One region of the Streptomyces sp. GB4-14 genome, then DNA from elsewhere that is predicted to be linked to it. Evidence: riboswitches for the same ligand, from Rfam matches in the RefSeq annotation. Region 1 holds a riboswitch; the other holds the start of a gene.
The links. Region 1 has a riboswitch for glycine ahead of gcvT (glycine cleavage system aminomethyltransferase GcvT). Riboswitches for the same ligand answer to the same signal wherever they lie in the genome.
Positions count from the first base shown of each region.

Region 2: another riboswitch for glycine. It lies ahead of gcvP (aminomethyl-transferring glycine dehydrogenase); the one in region 1 lies ahead of gcvT (glycine cleavage system aminomethyltransferase GcvT).

Region 1 is NZ_RZHO01000002.1:1,733,220-1,740,606, forward strand. It holds gene ELQ39_RS08905 (ABC transporter substrate-binding protein) at 1-1,402, opposite strand, end outside; gene ELQ39_RS08910 (enhanced serine sensitivity protein SseB C-terminal domain-containing protein) at 1,836-2,618, opposite strand; gene ELQ39_RS08915 (enhanced serine sensitivity protein SseB C-terminal domain-containing protein) at 2,724-3,500, opposite strand; gene ELQ39_RS08920 (AAA family ATPase) at 3,552-4,220, opposite strand; glycine riboswitch at 4,443-4,542, shown strand; glycine riboswitch at 4,543-4,666, shown strand; gene gcvT (glycine cleavage system aminomethyltransferase GcvT) at 4,740-5,858, shown strand; gene gcvH (glycine cleavage system protein GcvH) at 5,982-6,359, shown strand; gene glyA (serine hydroxymethyltransferase) at 6,374-7,387, shown strand, end outside.
Region 2 is NZ_RZHO01000002.1:5,732,365-5,739,751, reverse strand. It holds gene ELQ39_RS27435 (ABC transporter ATP-binding protein) at 1-432, shown strand, start outside; gene gcvP (aminomethyl-transferring glycine dehydrogenase) at 502-3,387, opposite strand; glycine riboswitch at 3,562-3,657, opposite strand; gene ELQ39_RS27425 (PRC-barrel domain-containing protein) at 3,771-4,145, shown strand; gene ELQ39_RS27420 (DNA polymerase IV) at 4,381-5,787, opposite strand; gene ELQ39_RS27415 (MerR family transcriptional regulator) at 5,853-6,536, opposite strand; gene ELQ39_RS27410 (bifunctional nuclease family protein) at 6,725-7,198, opposite strand; gene ftsR (transcriptional regulator FtsR) at 7,302-7,387, opposite strand, start outside.

The DNA.
Region 1 (7,387 bases):
TGTAGCCGTCGTTGAAGTCACCGGTCCAGCCGAGCATGTGCAGGGCGCAGGAGCCGGCCTCGGTGGCGTCCAGGTAGTCCGGGGCCCACTTCATGGCCTTCGGCTTGACCTTGATGCCGGCCTCCTCGAGGTCGGCCTTCATCAGCTCGAACAGGTCCTGCGGGGCAGGCATGTACGGGCGGGTGACCTCGGTCGGGTAGCAGAACTCGATCGTCAGGTTCTGCGCGCCGGCCTTCTTCAGCAGCTGCTTCGACTTGGCCGGGTCGTGCGGGTACTGCGTGACGTTCTTGGAGTAGCCCTGGATGGTGTCCGGCATGAACTGGTCGGCCACCTTGCCGCCCTCGGGCAGCTGGGTCTTGACCAGGTTCTCCTTGTCGATCGCCTGCGCGATCGCCTGGCGGACCTCCTTCTTCTTCAGGGCCGGGTTCGCCGTCTGGCTCATGCCCACGTAGAAGAGGTTGAAGACGCCACGGGTCGGGACGACGTAGCCCTCGTTCTCGAGGGTCTTGACGTCGGCCGGGGCGACGAGGTCGTAGCCGTCGATGTCACCGGCCTGGAGCGCCTGGCGGCGGCCTTCCTCGGTGTCGATCGTGCGGAAGACCAGGTTCTTGATCTTGGCCTTCTCGCCCCAGTAGTCGTCGAAGCGCTCGAGGGTGACTTCCTTGTTGCCCTTGTTCCACTTGACGATCTTGTACGGGCCGGTGCCGGCGACCGTGCCGGCCTCCTGGCTGTACTTGGGGTACGTGATGGCGTCGCCCTTGGCGGTCGCCTCCTGCTTCTCGTACTCCTTGATCGCCTTCGGCGAGTGGATGGCGAGGGCGTTCAGCGAGAAGCCGCCGGGGAGGTTCGCGGAGGGCTTCTTGACCTCGATGACGGCGGTGTGCTCGTCCTTCGCGGTGCAGCTCTTGTAGTTCGCCTCGGGCGTCTCCGGGTCCTCGTTCTTCGCGAACCCGCCCATGATGGTCTGCCAGTAGTAGGAGACCGCGCTCGACTGGTAGGTGCCCTTCCAGTTGAACCAGTGGTCGTAGTTGGCGCAGACCGCGGCGGCGTTGAACTCCTCGCCGTCGTGGAACTTCACGCCCTTGCGGAGGTTGAAGGTCCAGACGGTGCCCGCGTCGTTGCTCGACCAGGTCTCGGCGAGGCCGCCGACCAGCTTGGTGCCGCCCGACTCGTGCTCGAGGAGGGCCTCGAACGCCTGGCGGGTCACGCGGAAGGTTTCACCGTCACTCGCGAGGGCAGGGTCCAGGGATCCCGGGTCGCCTGCACCGGCGAACACGAAGGTGTCCTTCTTGCCGCCGCTCTCGTTGTCGCTGTCCCGCTCGCTGGCGCAGCCCGTGGCGATCAGACCGACCGCGACCGCGGCCGTGATCGCCCGAGCGGCTCGGGTCTTGAATATGCGCATACTGGGGCCACTCCGGGTCCGCTATGTGGATGCATCTTGACCGGCCGAACACTACAGACGTTCGCAGTGAGTCAGGAACAGTCCGGATAGCGGTGATACCTACCTGAGATCTGAACAGTCGACATAAGGGACTGTTCCGGCATCTTCGCGCGATGATTTAACACCGGGGACACAAACGAAGGTGCCTCAAGTGCCTTTCACGGGGCCTCGGATGACGTGATGACGCGGTGAAACCGCAGGTGACAGGGGGTTAGCGACAGGTAGCTGATCGCATTCGACGGAATCTGACGCAAAATCAGCGGCGGACGGGTCAGGACAGGACTCGCAGCGACTTCCCCTTGTCCACATGCTGGACGTCGTGACACTGCGTCACCATGCGCGAGACCCCCGGCGGCCGAGGCGCCGTGCCGGGGACCTCGGGAAGACGTACCGGTCAGAGGCGGTGTGCGGGCGGGTAGCCGTAGCCCGTGGCGGGGGCCGGGGCGTGCGCCTCGCGGTCGTAGAACGGACGCCCGTTGACGCGCAGCCACATCGCCACCGGGTCGTGCTCGTCGGACAGGGCGACGGTGGAGACCGGCAGCCCGTCGGGCACCGCGGACAGCGACTGCCGCATCATCTGCCGCACCGACTCCACGGCGGGCGGCGAGGTGTCGTACACGTCCAGGCCGATGGCGAGGTACGGGGCGCCCAGCGCGGGCTGCACCCAGGCGCGGCGCAGCGCGCGCACGGCCGGGGTGCGGTGGGCGTTCTGCGCGAGGAGGGCGTAGAACTGCGGGATCTCGATGGCCGGTTCGGACAGCCGCAGCGGTCCGGCGGGCTGCTGGTCGAGTCCGCCGGCGATGCGGCGCAGGTCGAGCCAGGGGATGCCGACGCCGCCGCCCGGCGCGTGCGGATTGAGCCAGAGGCCGTAGCGGTCCGGGTAGAGGGCGCGGGCCACCTCGAGCCCGTCGACCACCTCGTACGAACGGTTCCAGCCGCTGGCGGACAGCTCCTGGGCGGAGGTCACGCAGGGCGCGTAGCCGTGCCCTTCGACCTCCATGGTCCCGTACTGGGCGTCCGGCGAGCCGGCCTGGCCGTGCCAGAGCAGCATCCAGACCCTGCCGGACGAGGGGGTGGCGAGGGCGCGCAGCAAGGCCTCGTAGGCGTCGTAACGCCCGGGCGTCACCTGGCGCAGCATGTGCTCGACCTGTCCGGCCGCCGCGGTGCCAGCGCTCACTTGTATCGCCCCTCCGTACAACACCCTGCCGGCCAATGCTCCTAGCTTAAGCCGACGGTCTCCGGGGGTCTGCTGTCAGTGCGCGGAAGGCGGGCGGCGGCGGCGTCACGCACGCTGGTAGAAGGGGCGGACCTTGGCGCGCAGCCAGTCGGCGACCGGGTCCTGGGCCACGTCGAGGACGACGAGGTTGACCGGCCAGCGGGCGGGGCTGCGGCCCAGCGCCCGGCCGAGGGCGTCCAGCGGCAGCGCGCGCGGGTCGCCCTCCCAGTGCAGCAGCTCCACGCCGACGAACAGCACCGGGTCCGCCGTCTCGATGGCGGCCAGGCAGCGGCGGGCGGTCGCCACCACACCGAGGGCGTCGAACTCCTGCGAGGCGGCGGCGAGGAAGTCCACCGGGTCGTCCTGCCAGTCCGGTTCGAACAGCCGGACGCGGCCGCCGCTCGCCGGGCCGTCCAGCGGGGAGCGCCCGGCCCGGCACAGCTCGGCCACCGCGGCCGGCGGCAGCGGGACGGCGACCGTGCCGCCCGGGTTGACCACGATGCCGGCCTGCGGGGGCAGTCCGCGGGCGAACTCCACGGCGGGCGCGATGGTGCAGCCCATGTGGGAGCCGACGACCTGGCGGAACTGCTCCTCGGAGCTGAAGACCGGCACATACGCCTGGCCGTCCAGTTCCATGGTGGGCAGGTCGAGGGGGCCGCTGTGCGGGCCGCCGCCGTTCGGCAGGGGCACCCAGACGAAGCTGCGGCCGAGGACCTCGACGATGCGGGCTCCCGCCGAGGGGACGCCGAGGGAGGCGGAGAGCGCCTCCTCCAGTTCGTTGCCGGGCCACCCGCCGTGCGGGTGGAAGTGCGTCCGCTCCGGGTTGTCCGCCGGGAAGTCCATCTGTCGCCCACCGTCTGCCTGATGCCGCTGCTTGGCGGAAAGGCTAGCCGGTCAGCCGGTGAAGCCGATCCGGCGCAGGGCGTTCGCGGCGTCCCGGTCGACGAGCACCGCCGAGGCGCAGCCCTCCGGCACCCGGCCCGACTCCACCGCCTCCAGCAGCCGCCCGCAGGCGGTGCGGTGCCGGCGGAAGGCGTACCGCGAGACGCCCCGGCCGCGCTCCAGCTGCCCGGCCAGTGCCTCTTCGGGCGGGACGTCGAGGAGCAGCAGGTGCAGCGCGGCCCCGCGGCGGCGGGCCTCGCGGGCCAGCCAGCGCCGCACCCAGGTCTGGGTGCCGCAGTCGTGCACGACGACCGGCCGGCCGGAGCGCAGCACGCGGCGCAGTCCCGCGTAGTGGGCGAGCCGGACCAGGGGGCGGTAGAGGGCGTACGGCAGCAGGCGGGGCATGCGGCTGTCCCAGCGGTCACGCGCGTCCTGGGAGTCGACGCGGTCGTCGTGCACCGTGCGCCGCATCAGCGTGGACTTGCCGCTGCCGGGCAGTCCGGTGACGACGACGAGGTCGCGGGGGCCGAAGAGCAGGGCGCGCGGGCTGCGTCCTGAGCGGGCGCGCAGATCCTGGACGAGGGGGGCGGGCGCCGCGTCGCGGGCGCCGTGGGCCCGGTGCGCGTGCTGCCGCGGCAGCGCGACGCCTGTGGTGCCGGCGTACGCCGTGGGCCTGTTCACCGTGGTCGTCCTCCCCTGGGGCCGGATATGGAGGTCCGATCCCCGCCGCGTGTAAAGAGAAGGTAATGCCAGGTCGCTCTCGGTCGCGTACTCATTCCGGTACAGGCCTGTCACAGCTCCCTGTGACCGAGCCTGCACGAGCCGTGCACCCCCGGCAAGGGCCCCCTGCCGGTGTCCCACGATGCGTGCAATGATGTGCGCGCCAACTGCATACCGGCCGTTTGAATCCGCGCGGGAGAGTCCCCGGCACCTGTGCCGCCGGGGCGCCGAAGGAGCAAGTCCCTCCCTTGAATCTCTCAGGCACCGTTACCGCGCGGGCGAGGCACATCTGAAAAGCGGGCCGCCGTCGCAGTGCTGCGGTGGTCCCACCCAAGGTGCAAGTCCTGATCGCCGTGTCGCCGGTGGTCATGGCGAACCTCTCAGGTTCCGATGACAGATGGGGAGGAAACGACCTCGCCTTCCCCCACGCTCGAATGAACTCGCGCGGGAGGGACACCCATCGCCTTGGGAGACCGACCGATGAGCAGTAACGAACCCCGCCGTACCGCGCTCGATGCCCTGCATCGGTCGCTCGGCGCGACGATGACCGACTTCGCCGGCTGGGACATGCCCCTGCGCTACGGCTCCGAGCGCGACGAGCACAACGCCGTGCGCACGCGGGCCGGCCTCTTCGACCTCTCGCACATGGGCGAGATCACGGTCACCGGCCCGCAGGCCGCCGCCCTCCTCGATTACGCGCTGGTGGGCAACATCTCGGGCGTGAAGCCGGGCCGCGCCCGCTACACGATGATCTGCCGTGAGGACGGCGGCATCCTGGACGACCTGATCGTCTACCGCCTGGGCGACACCGAGTACATGGTGGTGGCCAACGCCTCCAACGCCCAGGTGGTGCTGGACGCGCTGACGGAGCGGGCCGCGGGCTTCGACGCCGAGGTGCGCGACGACCGCGACGCGTACGCGCTGCTGGCCGTGCAGGGCCCCGAGTCCCCGGCGATCCTGCGGAGCCTCACCGACGCCGACCTGGACGGGCTGAAGTACTACGCCGGCCTGCCGGGCACCGTGGCCGGGGTCCCCGCGCTGATCGCCCGCACCGGCTACACCGGCGAGGACGGCTTCGAGCTGTTCGTGAAGCCGGAGCACGCCGTGGAGCTGTGGCAGGCGCTGACGAAGGCGGGCGAGGGCCACGGGCTGGTCCCGTGCGGCCTGTCCTGCCGGGACACGCTCCGCCTGGAGGCGGGCATGCCGCTGTACGGCAACGAGCTGAGCACCTCCCTCACGCCCTTCGACGCCGGTCTGGGACGGGTGGTGAAGTTCGAGAAGGAGGGCGACTTCGTGGGCCGCGCCGCCCTCGCCGAGGCCGCCGAGCGTGCCGCGAAGAACCCGCCGCGCGTCCTGGTCGGCCTGGTCGCCCACGGCCGCCGGGTGCCGCGCGCCGGGTACGCCGTGGTCGCCGGCGGCGAGAAGATCGGCGAGGTCACCTCCGGCGCCCCCTCCCCCACCCTGGGCAGGCCGATCGCCATGGCCTACGTCGACGCGGGCCACGCGGAGCCGGGCACCGAGGGCGTCGGTGTGGACATCCGCGGCAGCCACGAGCCGTACGACGTCGTGGCGCTGCCGTTCTACAAGCGGCAGAAGTGACACCGTCGTAGCCGGCCTCCGGCCGGCTTTCACGCGTCCGCGGCACGGGGGTCCCACCCGTCCGGCCGCTTCGCGTGCCCTCCCCGTCATCAGCAGTTTCCCGCGTACAGGAGAATTCAGGCCATGAGCAACCCCCAGGACCTGCGTTACAGCAAGGAGCACGAGTGGCTGTCGGCCGCCGAGGACGGCGTGTCGACGGTCGGCATCACGGAGCACGCGGCCAACGCGCTCGGCGACGTGGTCTTCGTCCAGCTCCCCGAGGTCGGTGACACGGTGAGCGCGGGCGAGACCTGCGGCGAGCTGGAGTCCACCAAGTCCGTCAGCGACCTGTACTCCCCCGTCTCCGGCGAGGTCACCGAGGTCAACGAGGACGTGGTGAACGACCCGGCGCTGGTGAACTCGGCCCCCTTCGAGGGCGGCTGGCTGTTCAAGGTGCGGGTCACCGACGAGCCGGCCGACCTGCTGTCCGCCGCCGAGTACGACGCGTTCGTCGCGGGCTGAGGAGCCGTAGCCGCATGTCGCTTCTGAACACGCCCCTGCACGAGCTCGACCCGGCGGTGGCCGCCGCGGTCGACGCCGAGCTGCACCGGCAGCAGTCCACCCTCGAGATGATCGCCTCGGAGAACTTCGCCCCGGTCGCGGTCATGGAGGCCCAGGGCTCGGTGCTGACCAACAAGTACGCCGAGGGCTACCCCGGCCGCCGCTACTACGGCGGCTGCGAGCACGTCGACGTGATCGAGCAGATCGCCATCGACCGGGTGAAGGAGCTGTTCGGCGCCGAGCACGCCAACGTCCAGCCGCACTCGGGCGCCCAGGCCAACGCGGCCGCGATGTTCGCGCTGCTCAAGCCGGGCGACACGATCATGGGTCTGAACCTCGCGCACGGCGGGCACCTGACCCACGGCATGAAGATCAACTTCTCGGGCAAGCTCTACAACGTGGTCGCGTACCACGTGGACGACACCGGCGTCGTGGACATGGCCGAGGTCGAGCGCCTGGCCAAGGAGAACAAGCCGAAGCTGATCGTCGCCGGCTGGTCGGCGTACCCGCGCCGGCTGGACTTCGCCGCGTTCCGCCGGATCGCGGACGAGGTCGGCGCCTACCTCATGGTCGACATGGCGCACTTCGCCGGTCTGGTCGCCGCGGGCCTGCACCCGAACCCGGTGCCGCACGCCCACGTCGTGACCACCACCACGCACAAGACCCTCGGCGGTCCGCGCGGCGGTGTGATCCTCTCCACGGCCGAGCTGGCCAAGAAGATCAACTCCGCCGTGTTCCCCGGCCAGCAGGGCGGCCCGCTGGAGCACGTGGTCGCCGCCAAGGCGGTCGCCTTCAAGGTGTGCGCCTCGGAGGAGTTCAAGGAGCGCCAGCGCCGCACGCTGGAGGGCGCCCGCATCCTGGCCGAGCGTCTGGTCCAGGACGACGTGAAGGCCGTGGGCGTGGACGTGCTGTCCGGCGGCACGGACGTGCACCTGGTCCTGGTGGACCTGCGGAACTCGGAGCTGGACGGCCAGCAGGCCGAGGACCGG
Region 2 (7,387 bases), 4.0 Mb from region 1:
GTGGAGCGCGGCCGCGTGGTGCAGGAGGGCGCGCCCGCCGACATCGCCCGCCACCCGCGCACCGACTACATCGCCCAGCTCGTCGGCCTGAACCTCTACCGCGGCCGGGCGGACGGCCACACGGTACGGCTCGACGCGGGACCGGAGGTGAGCACCACGGAGGACCTGTCCGGGCCCGCGTTCGTCGCGTTCCCGCCCGGCGCGGTCATCCTGTACCGGGACCGGCCCACCGGCTCCAGCGCGCGCAATCTGTGGCGTTGTGAGGTGGCGGGGCTGGAGAGCCACGGCGACCAGATCCGCGTGGAGCTGACCGGCGAACTGCCCCTGGCCGCCGACCTCACCGCCGTGGCCGTGGCCGAACTGGGCCTGCACCCGGGCGCGCCCGTCTGGGCGGCGGTGAAGGCGACGCAGACACACGCCTACCCCGCCTGAGGCCCCCCAGGAGACGCCCAGGGGCCCCGCCCGGTTCGCCCGGGCGGGGCCCCTTCACTTCCCGGCGGGTCAGTCCTGGTACGCGTCCAGCGGCGGGCAGGAGCAGACCAGGTTGCGGTCGCCGTAGGCCTGGTCGATGCGGCGCACCGGCGGCCAGTACTTGTCGGCGGCGTTCACCTCGCCCGGGAACACGGCCTCCTCGCGGGTGTAGGCGTGCTCCCACTCCCCGCCGAGCACGGACGCCGTGTGCGGGGCGTTGCGCAGCGGGTTGTCGTCGGCGGGCCACTCGCCCGAGCCGACCTTCTCGATCTCGGCGCGGATGGCGATCATCGCCTCGCAGAACCGGTCGAGCTCGGTGAGGTCCTCGGACTCGGTGGGCTCGATCATCAGCGTGCCGGCCACCGGGAAGGACATGGTCGGTGCGTGGAAGCCGTAGTCGATGAGGCGCTTGGCCACGTCGTCGACGGTCACGCCGGTCGCCTTGGTGAGCGGGCGCAGGTCGATGATGCACTCGTGCGCGACCAGCCCCCCGGGGCCGGTGTAGAGCACCGGGTAGTGCGGCTCGAGGCGCTTGGCGATGTAGTTGGCGCTGAGCACGGCCACCTGCGTGGCCCGCTTCAGGCCCTCGCCGCCCATCAGGCGGACGTACGCCCAGGAGATGGGCAGGATGCCCGCCGAACCCCACGGGGCGGCCGAGATGGGTCCGACGCCCGTCTCGGGTCCGGCCTCCGGCTGCAGCGGGTGGTTCGGCAGGTACGGGGCGAGGTGGGCGCGGACGCCGACCGGGCCGACGCCGGGGCCGCCGCCGCCGTGCGGGATGCAGAAGGTCTTGTGCAGGTTCAGGTGGGAGACGTCGCCGCCGAAGTGGCCGGGCTTGGCCAGGCCGACCAGGGCGTTGAGGTTGGCGCCGTCGACGTACACCTGGCCGCCGGCCTCGTGCACCTGGGCGCAGATGTCGGCGACGTGCTCCTCGAAGACGCCGTGCGTCGACGGGTAGGTGATCATCAGCACGGCCAGCTCGTCGCGGTGCTGCTCGATCTTGGCGCGCAGGTCCTCGACGTCGACCTCGCCGTTCCCGGCGGTCTTGACGACGACGACCTTCATGCCGGCCATCACGGCGGACGCGGCGTTGGTGCCGTGCGCGGAGGACGGGATCAGGCACACGGTGCGCTGTTCGTCGCCGTTGGCGCGGTGGTAGCCGCGGACGGCGAGCAGACCGGCCAGCTCGCCCTGGGATCCGGCGTTGGGCTGGAGGGACACCTTGTCGTAGCCGGTGACCTCGGCGAGACGTTCCTCCAGCTCGCGGATGAGCGTGAGGTAGCCCTCGGCCTGCTCGGCCGGGACGAACGGGTGCAGCTGACCGAACTCGGGCCAGGTGACCGGCTCCATCTCGGTGGTCGCGTTGAGCTTCATGGTGCAGGAGCCCAGCGGGATCATGCCGCGGTCCAGCGCGTAGTCACGGTCGGCGAGGCGGCGCAGGTAGCGCAGCATGGCCGTCTCGGAGCGGTGCTGGTGGAAGACCGGGTGGGTGAGGTAGTCGTCGGTGCGCAGCAGCGCGTCCGGCAGGGCGTCCTGCGCGGAGGGGTCCAGGGCCTCGACGTCGGCCTCGACGCCGAAGGCGCGCCACACGGCGGCGAGCTGGTCGCGGGTGGTGGTCTCGTCGCAGGCGACGGAGACCGTGTCGGCGTCGACGAGGCGCAGGTTGACGCCGTTGTCGCGGGCGGCGGCGACGACCTCGGCGGCCCGCCCGGCGACCCGCACGGTGAGGGTGTCGAAGTAGGAGCCGTGGACGACCTCGGCGCCGCCGGAGCGCAGGCCCTCGGCGAGGATCGCGGCGTAGCGGTGGGTGCGACGGGCGATCGTCCGCAGGCCCTCGGGACCGTGGTAAACCGCGTACATGCCCGCCATGACGGCGAGCAGCACCTGCGCGGTGCAGATGTTGCTGGTGGCCTTCTCCCGGCGGATGTGCTGCTCACGCGTCTGCAGCGCCAGGCGGTACGCCTTGTTGCCGTCGGCGTCGACGGATACGCCGACGAGGCGGCCGGGCAGACTGCGGGCCATCTTGTCCTGCACGGCCATGTAGCCGGCGTGCGGGCCGCCGAAGCCCATGGGGACGCCGAAGCGCTGCGTGGTGCCCACCGCGATGTCCGCGCCCAGCTCGCCGGGGGACTTCAGCAGGGTGAGGGCGAGCAGGTCGGCGGCGACGGTGACGAGCGCGCCACGCTCGTGCGCCTGGTCGATGACCGGCTTGATGTCCCGGACGGCGCCGGACGCCCCCGGGTACTGGATCAGGACGCCGTTGATCTCACGTCCGTCGAGCTCGGCGGGGATGCCGTCGCTCAGATCGGCGACGACGACCTCCACGCCGGTCGGCTCGGCGCGGGTCCGTATGACGGCGACGGTCTGCGGCAGGGCGTCCGCGTCGACCAGGAAGAGGCCCTTCTTGTTCTTGCCCATGCGCCGGGACAGCGCCATCGCCTCGGCGGCGGCGGTGCCCTCGTCCAGCAGGGAGGCTCCGGACGTGGGCAGGCCGGTGAGGTCGGCGACCATCGTCTGGAAGTTCAGCAGCGCCTCGAGCCGGCCCTGCGAGATCTCCGGCTGGTACGGCGTGTAGGCCGTGTACCAGGCGGGGTTCTCCATGACGTTGCGCAGGATGACCGGCGGGGTGAAGGTGCCGTAGTAGCCCAGACCGATCATGGAGCCGAGGACCTGGTTGCGGCCGGCGAGGGCGCGCAGCTCGGCGAGCACCTCGGCCTCGCTGCGGGCGCCGGGCAGGTCCAACGCGTCGGCGTTCTTGATCACGTCGGGCACGGCGGCGGCGGTCAGCTCGTCGAGCGAGCCGTAGCCCACCTGGGCCAGCATCTTCGCCCGGGCCTCGTGGTCGGGGCCGATGTGGCGCTGCTCGAAGGGAATTCCCTGTTCGAGCTCGGAGAGCGGGGTGCGGGGGGCAGTCATTGAGGAGGCCTCCTGGTCCGACGACCTTCGAGGGGCACCACGGCGCAGGTGCCCGGACGGCCTCCCCCTCTGTCATCTCAACCTGAGAGTTTCACCGGGACGCCGCTGGCGGTCCGGTTTTCACCGTCGGTGAGAGCGGAAGCCGTCGACACCCGCCCTGCTTTCCAGAGTGACCTCGTCCGTGCGGTACGTGTGCCTGAGAGATTCCGGGGAGGATTTGCTCCTTCGGCGCCTCCGGTGGTGCCTGGAGGACTCTCCCGCACGGGGTCAGCGGCCGTTGCCAGCGTACCAGCGAGGTTCGGACCCCCGCCTTCGAGTGGCCGTTCCGCGGATTGTGCCTTTCTGTAGTGCTATCGGATGAGTTTGCTACGAGTGGAGGGCCCGTGCAGACGGACATCGACCCGCGTCACCTCATCGGCCGCAAGGCGTACGACCGCAACGGCACCCGCATCGGCACGATCGACGAGGTCTACCTCGACGACGCCACCGGCGTGCCGGAGTGGGCGGCGATACGCACCGGCCTGTTCAGCCGGGACGCCTTCGTGCCCCTGGAACCCAGCGAGCTGATCGACGGGGCCCTGCACGTGCCGTTCGAACGGACTCTCATCAAGGACGCGCCGGACTTCGGCGTCGGCCGCCATCTGTCCCCGGAGCAGGAGCTCCAGCTGTACCACCACTACGGCCTGGACGTGGGCTCCCCTCCCCCGCTCCCGGACCGCGACTTCGGCAAGCTGGCGGGCCAGGAGGAACACACCTGACGCCCCCCGGGGGGGCCACGGTCCCTCAGGTGCGTCCGCCCCACAAACCCGGGACCGGCCCGCGGCGCTTCGCAGGACCGGCGCGGCTCCCTCGGGCCGTGTCTCACGGCGAGCCGCCACGGCGCAGCCTGCGCGGTGGGACCGTCTCGCACGCGGCGAGTTGGGACCGCCTGCACGGGCACGCCGGGCGCCCCACCGCAGCAACGGGTTCCCGGCGCGGGCCCGGCCCGCGCCCTCAGGCTTCCGGTGGCCGGGGCGGAGGAGGCAGCATCTCCGGGGGTCCCATCGGCTCGGGCAGGGCCGGCGGCGCCTCCACCAGCGGCAGCGGATCCGCTGCTTCCAGCGCCGGGTCGTCGACGCGGAACGTCTTCACCCGGCCGGGCGCCGAGCCGGGTGTCTCGAACCGGACCGTCACGCGGCCCAATCCGCTGCCCTGCACCCACCCGTGCCCGTACTCGGTGTGCCGGACGTCGTGGCCCGCGGGCCAGCGCCGCTCCACCGGGACCTCCGGACGCCGTTCGGGCGCGGGCTCGGACTCCTCGCCCTCGGCGACCTCCTCCCCCGCACCGCCCGCCGCCTGGGCGAACAGGTCCTCCTGCGTGTAGTCGGCCAGCCCGCTGACGCCGACGCCGAGCAGTCGTACGCCGCCCGTGGTGTCCACCGAGTCCAGCAGCCGCGCCGCCGCCTCCCGGACGACGGCCGGGTCGTCGGTGGGGCCGCGCAGCGTCTCGGAGCGGGTCAGCGTGGAGAAGTCGTACCGCCGTACCTTCAGCACGATGGTGCGTCCGGACAGCCCCGCCCCCCGCAGCCGGCGCACGCAGCGGTCGGCGAGCCGCTGCACCTCCAGGCCGACCCGCACCCGGTCGTGGATGTCCACGTCGTACGTGTCCTCGACGGACACCGACTTGGTCTCGCGCTCGGCGACGACGGGCCGGTCGTCCCGGGCCAGCGCCATCGCGTACAGCGCGTGTCCGTGGGCCTTGCCCAGCAACCGCACCAGCTCGTCCTCGCCCGCCTCGGCGATCTCGCCGACCGTGTGGATGCCGGCCCGCCGCAGATGGTCGCCGGTGGCGGGCCCGACGCCGGGAAGGGTCCGCACCGGCATCGGTTCGAGCATCGCCCGCTCGGTGCCGGGCTCGATGACGACCAGCCCGTCCGGCTTCGCCTGCTCCGACGCGATCTTCGCCAGCATCTTGGAGGCGGCCAGCCCCACGGAGCCGGTCAGACCGGTGACCGCGCGGATGTCCGCGCGCAGCTTCGCGCCGGCCAGCCGCGCCGACCGCTCGTCCCACGCCGTGCCGCCGGCCTCCAGGTCGACGAACGCCTCGTCGAGGCTGAGCGGCTCCACCAGGGGCGAGAGGGCGCGCAGCAGTGTCATCACCTGGTCGCTGATCGAGCGGTACAGCGCGAACCGGGGCACCAGATACGCGGCGTTCGGCGCGAGCCGCCGGGCCTGGGACATGGGCATCGCGGAGTGCACACCCAGCACACGCGCCTCGTAGGAGGCAGTGGCGACCACGCCTCGGGGCCCGAGTCCGCCCACGATCACGGCCTTGCCGCGCAGACTCGGCTTGGACGCCTGCTCCACCGAGGCGTAGAAGGCATCCATGTCGAGATGCAGGATCGTGGGAGCGGATCTCACATCTTCGATGCTGCCCTACGCCACTGACAACGTCCTCGTCGGGCCGGGCCCCGCGCGGCGCGGACTCAGACCGCGCGGTTCCTGCGCCGGGCCAGCTCGTCCATCGGGTTGTGCCCGATCAGGGTCTCCCCCGTGTCGACCCGCTCGCCGTGCAGCTGCGACAGGGCGCTCTCGACATCCCGCCACACCACGCCGACGGCGATGCCGAAGACGCCCTGACCGCCCTGGAGCAGGGCGTGGACCTCGTCGGGCGACGTGCACTCGTAGACCGTGGCGCCGTCGCTCATCAGCGTCATGCGCTCCAGGTCGCTGAAGCCGCGCTCGCGCAGGTGCTGGACGGCGGTGCGGATGTTCTGCAGGGACACGCCGGTGTCCAGGAACCGCTTCACGATCTTCAGCACGACGACGTCGCGGAAGCTGTACAGCCGCTGGGTGCCGGACCCGTGGGCGGGGCGCACGCTCGGTTCGACCAGCCCCGTGCGCGCCCAGTAGTCGAGCTGGCGGTAGGTGATGCCGGCCGCCGCGCAGGCCGTGGGCCCCCGGTAGCCGATCTCCTCGGACGCCATGGCCACCGCCCCTCCACCGCCCGGCACAGCCGCCGGTCGCTGCGGAGCGGGATCGATCGCACCGCCACGCGCGGGATGGCCCCCGCCCGAGCGGAGCGGAGAGCTCTGGGGAGGATACGGCCCGCCCGCCCCGAAAACGCGTCCGGGGGCACCCCCAGCCGTACCGTCGCCGCTGCTTCTCACGCCGACCTCCGTCCTTGACCTGCCTCCTCGACGGTAGGCAGTCACCAAGGGTGCGTCAACGATCGCCACACTCGGCACGCCGAGTGATAATCACCCTGAGAGTGGTTTCCCGTGCCCCGTCCCGGGGAAAGGCTAGCCGAATGTCCTCGGCGCGGACCGCGACCGGCGCCGAGGCCCCGGGAAACGGCTCACTGGTTGCTGGTCCCGAAGTCCTCGGGCGAGATCTGGTCGAGGAACTCGCGGAACTTCTCCACCTCGTCCTCCTGCTCGTCCGGAATCGCGATGCCGGCGTCGTCCAGCACCGTGTCGCTTCCGTAGATCGGCGTTCCCGTACGCAGGGCCAGTGCTATGGCGTCGGAGGGACGGGCGCTCACCTCGACACCGCTGGCGAAGACCAGCTCGGCGTAGAACACGCCTTCCCGCAGGTCGGTGATGCGCACTTCCGTGAGCTCCTGTCCCACGGCCTCCAGCACGTCCTTGAACAGGTCGTGGGTCAGCGGCCGTGCGGGCGCCATGCCCTGCTGGGCGAAGGCGATGGCCGTCGCCTCCCCGGGGCCGATCCAGATGGGGAGGTAGCGGTCGCCGCCCACTTCACGCAACAGCACGATCGGTTGGTTGGAGGGCATTTCGACCCGGACACCTACGACATCGAGCTCGTTCACACAGCAACCCTAGGCCGTGCCCGGGACGTTTGGGTAGTCGGGCCGGGATCGGGTGGCCGATCCGGCCGCGCTGTGCTGTTCCCCGGAGGTCTCGAGGTCCTCCTCAGGGCAGCCGCACCCCGAGCGCCGACCGCACCAGCGCCGCGTGCAGCTTCATGGTCAGACCGGCCAGTTCCCTGGTGCGGTCCT